DNA from 2 places in the Marinagarivorans cellulosilyticus genome. Region 2 is predicted to be linked to the other one. Evidence: predicted binding sites of a transcription regulator. Region 2 holds the regulator's gene; the other holds the start of a gene.

Region 1 (2,203 bases), 1.7 Mb from region 2:
GCTACCGTTGCTGTTAAACGTCATTTCGGAGGTTCCACACCTTCGCCAAAGCAGTTCGGTTTTGTACACTGTACTTTCTGAATTATTTAATAATGCAGTTGAGCATGGTGTTCTGGGATTATCATCAAAACTTAAATCATCACCCGAGGGCTTTGCAACTTATTATAAGCTGCGCAAAGAAGGGCTAGAGCAGCTTCAAGATGGTTGGGTAACAATTGACTTTGAGCACCAGCTTGAGGTCGATGGCGGCTTATTAACGATTCGCTTTACTGATAGTGGTAAAGGTTTTGTTAAAGAGGACGAGGTGGTGAAGACCGAAAAAGGGGATCTGCACCCGAATTATTTTGGCCGGGGGTTGCAGCTGATAGATTCAATTTGTGAGCGATTAACGATTAATGTTCCTGGTAACCGCATCGAAGCGGTTTTCCGTTGGAGTACTGAAGATTAATGTGGAGCCTATGATGGAGTCTGTAAACCTAGGTGTGTTGGCCGAGCTTAAAGAATTGTTAGCCGAGGGTTTTGAGGTTTTGGTTGAGCGTTTTATTCTTGATGGTCAAGCGCGAATAGATAAAATGCAAGAAGCCTTATCTGCTGGTAGTGCAGAAGTCCTCTATGCCGAAGCTCACGGTCTAAAAGGCAGTAGCCGCAATGTCGGGGCAAATTTATTGGCCGATTATTGTGGTCAGCTTGAGGCAATGGGACATGCGCAAAACCTTGCCGGTGCCGAACCAATATTTTCCGCTGTTGTGAAAGAATTTTCCGCTGTTTGCCAAGCTTTGCAAGATTTTAGCGTTGCCTAATTGTCGGTTGCGCATTCCCTCTGTTGATAAGCCCAGGTACGCCAAAAAACTGACTTCAAACAGTTTTTTGGCTGTATTTACAGCTTTCGTTATATCCATAGTGTGCGCAATAAAGCTATAAACCTTGCGCTGTAATCTTTTGTTAACCATTGGCGTAGTTTCTGCATTCTCTTAGTTTTGATACAAGACTTAATCTGCAGGACGAAATAATGACGACTCATGCCTCTGCTTTAAACATGCTAGATAAGCCTGTTGCTAATCACGCGCCTAAAAAGCAAAACGCCAGTCGCGAAGCTGCATCCGCGGATGGTCGCGCTGGACAAAGCTCCGCTAGTGATACTCAACAAGCGCAGGATGCAAAAGACTTTAAAAAAGCGATGGCTAGGGCGGCACAAAAAAATAGTCAAGGCGATGAGGGTAAGGTCAATAATGATAAAAATACATCTACTGAGAACCCCATAGCGACAAACGAGCCCTCTGCACAAGTGATCGGCCCTGAGGCCGTGCTGGCGCCGGCGCCAGACATGGCTGGTGAATTACTGCCTATTGAAGAGCCTAGTTTTCTGACTGAAGGGGAAGTCAAGCCGCTTACTTCTCCTGTGCAAGCAGAGGGGCTTAAGCCTCAAGAGTTGTTATCTGGCGCGGGCGAGGCGCCAGAGGTCGGCGCGGAGATGGGGCCGAATGCGGCGCTTGATCTACAAAAGGTCGATTTGCCGCTACAAGCGAAGCTAACGGAGTCGCCGGCTTCGGAAGGTAAAGTGGAAGCGCTGGCCAGTATGCCGATAAAAGGTTTTGCGCTAAAGAATGCGACACCTGAGGTTGCTGTGAGCGGCGATGACGAGTTAAGCTCGACTTCAGCATCGGTTGTGATGTTAGGTAAGTCTACTCTTCCTACCGGTACTCCGCAAAGCGGGGGCGGTATGTTGTCGTCAATGAATAATGGACAGTTAACTCAGGCATTATCCAATAAATTCATGGCGCAAGGCTCTGGCGTGATTGCCGCTAAAGCGGGTGCTTCAGAAGCGCTAATGCCCGAAAAAGGTTTTAGTTTTCAGCAAAATTATTCATTACAAGAAGAGCAAGATTTTAAGCCTGCGTTACCCGCGACAGAGCTTTCACCAAAAGCGCCTTTGCCAGCAGTGGATCGTGTTTTTGTTTCGGCTAATGTACGTTTTGGCTCGCCGGCTTGGGCTGGCCAAATTGCGGAACGTTCAGCCAATTTGGCTTCGCAAAATATTAAGCAAGCTGAAATACAGTTAAACCCGCAGGATATGGGACCGATAAACGTCAAAATATCAATGGCCAATGAGCAAGCGACGGTTACATTTTCGGCGCAAAATGCGGCTGTCCGCGAAGCTCTAGATTCCACTTTGCAGCGCTTAAAAGACTCGTTTGATGAGGAG
Region 2 (2,203 bases):
GGACCGAGGTATAGGCGTGCTAATTACCGATCACAACGTTCGCGAAACACTGGATATTTGCGAACAAGCCTACATCGTAGGTGAAGGCCACATTATTGCTTCCGGGTCGCCGGATACGGTCTTGGAAAACGAGAAAGTCAAGGAAGTCTACCTTGGGCAAGACTTCAAGCTTTAAGTCAATATTCATTAGACGATTTGAGCGCTAGCACGCAACCATTAGATTTTTTCGATATGGCCTAAAGTTTGCTTTTACAGGCCATTGCAGTACATCGCAGGGATGACTACAATCACTTTAAGACGCTCTCAATTTGTGCAGAGCAAAAAACTTGATGGATTTATTCTTCGATGAAGCACTCTTTGCAACTCAAACTCGGCACTCAGCTGACCATGACGCCTCAGTTGCAGCAGGCAATACGCCTATTGCAACTTTCGACTCTCGATCTGCAAAACGAAATTCAAGAAGCTCTTGAAAATAACCCGATGCTAGAAGTCACTGAAGACAGTGGTGCTAGCGATAGCAGCGGCGATGCCGAACGCGCAAGCAATGCGCAATCAGAATTACCCGCCGATAGCGAGACGCCTGTAAAAGCTGCCGAAACAAGTCCAGAAAATACCAATGATGCCAACGAGCCTGCCGCCAGCGACGATTGGAGCGAAAATATCCCCACAGATTTAGCGGTTGATACCAGCTGGGACGACATCTACCAAAGCGGCTCGAGTGGCAGCGGCCTATCGCGCCCCGAAAACGAAGATTTCGATTACGACTCGCGCAACGCCAGCGCCGAAACCTTACAAGACCACCTGATGTGGCAACTAAACCTCACGCCCATGAGCGATACCGACCGCGAGATTGCAACCGCGATTATTGATGCAGTCGAACCTTCTGGCATGCTAAGCCAAACCTTGGACGACATCTTCGAGGGCATGCAGAAAGTCTTCCCCGACCTTGAAGACGACGAAGTCGCCGCCGTATTGCGCCGCGTACAGCAGTTTGACCCACCAGGGGTTGCCAGCCGTAACATTAGCGAATGCCTGTACCTACAACTGTTACAACTACCGGAATCCACCCCCGGCTTTGCCACAGCCAAAGCGCTCGTCGCCGATTACCTGCCGCTACTCGGCAGCCGCGACTTCAAACAATTAATGCGCAAGCTCAAAGTCAAAGAACCCGAGCTTCAAGCCGCTATTGCTTTAATTCAAAGCTTAAACCCCAAACCCGGCGACGCCATCAGCGAATCAAGCACTGAATATGTCGTACCCGATGTATTTGTTACAAAGGCTAATAACCGCTGGCAAGTGCAACTTAACCCAGACATTGCGCCAAAATTAAAAATCAACTCTGATTACGCCTCACTGGTTAAGCGTGCCGATAGCAGCAGCGACAACACCTATTTAAAAGACAACCTACAAGAAGCGCGCTGGTTTTTAAAAAGCCTACAAAGCCGCAACGAAACACTGCTTAAGGTTGCCACTTGTATTGTCGAACGCCAGCAGGGCTTCTTGGAGCATGGTGCCGAAGGCATGAAGCCAATGGTTTTGCATGACGTTGCCGAAATGGTCGAAATGCATGAATCGACAATTTCACGCGTAACAACACAAAAATACATGCACACTCCGCAAGGTATTTTCGAGCTTAAATACTTTTTTTCCAGCCACGTGGCAACCGAATCCGGCGGCGAGTGCTCATCTACAGCCATTCGCGCCATTATTAAAAAATTAGTCGCTGCCGAAAATACCCGAAAACCCTTAAGCGACTCTAAAATTACAGAATTACTGGCCGATCAAGGTATTAAGGTTGCGCGACGAACCATTGCAAAATACCGAGAATCATTACAAATTCCACCCTCGAACGAGCGCAAGCAACTTGTATAATAGTTGGCTTTAAGTGCTATAAGGCTGAGTTATCTATGCCACTAGAGAAAATGCTATCGGCGAACCGTGTACTGTGCGGCACCGAATGTACCAGTAAAAAGCGCGCCCTTGAGGCGCTGGCTGAATTAATATCCAGCAGTGTACCTGCGTTAAAAGCAGATGATTTGTTCCAACAATTAATTACACGAGAAAGGCTTGGCTCGACCGGCATTGGCGAGGGTATTGCCATCCCTCATTGCCGTTTTCCAACCGGTGGCGTTTCTATTTGTGCCGTAATGACGCTCAATAACGCCATTGATTTCGACTCGGTAGATAACACACCGGTTGATTT

The links. The regulator sigma-54, encoded in region 2, starts transcription at its own class of promoters, with help from an activator protein. The targets are predictions, from matches to a motif close to TGGCACANNNNTTGCNNT.
Region 1: the regulator sigma-54 is predicted to act here: its motif matches at 951-968, upstream of MARGE09_RS16405 (flagellar hook-length control protein FliK).

The regions. Positions count from the first base shown of each region.
Region 1 is NZ_AP023086.1:4,031,377-4,033,579, reverse strand. It holds gene MARGE09_RS16415 (fused response regulator/phosphatase) at 1-448, shown strand, start outside; gene MARGE09_RS16410 (Hpt domain-containing protein) at 459-800, shown strand; gene MARGE09_RS16405 (flagellar hook-length control protein FliK) at 1,010-2,203, shown strand, end outside.
Region 2 is NZ_AP023086.1:2,344,325-2,346,527, reverse strand. It holds gene lptB (LPS export ABC transporter ATP-binding protein) at 1-175, shown strand, start outside; gene MARGE09_RS09235 (RNA polymerase factor sigma-54) at 346-1,872, shown strand; gene MARGE09_RS09230 (PTS sugar transporter subunit IIA) at 1,908-2,203, shown strand, end outside.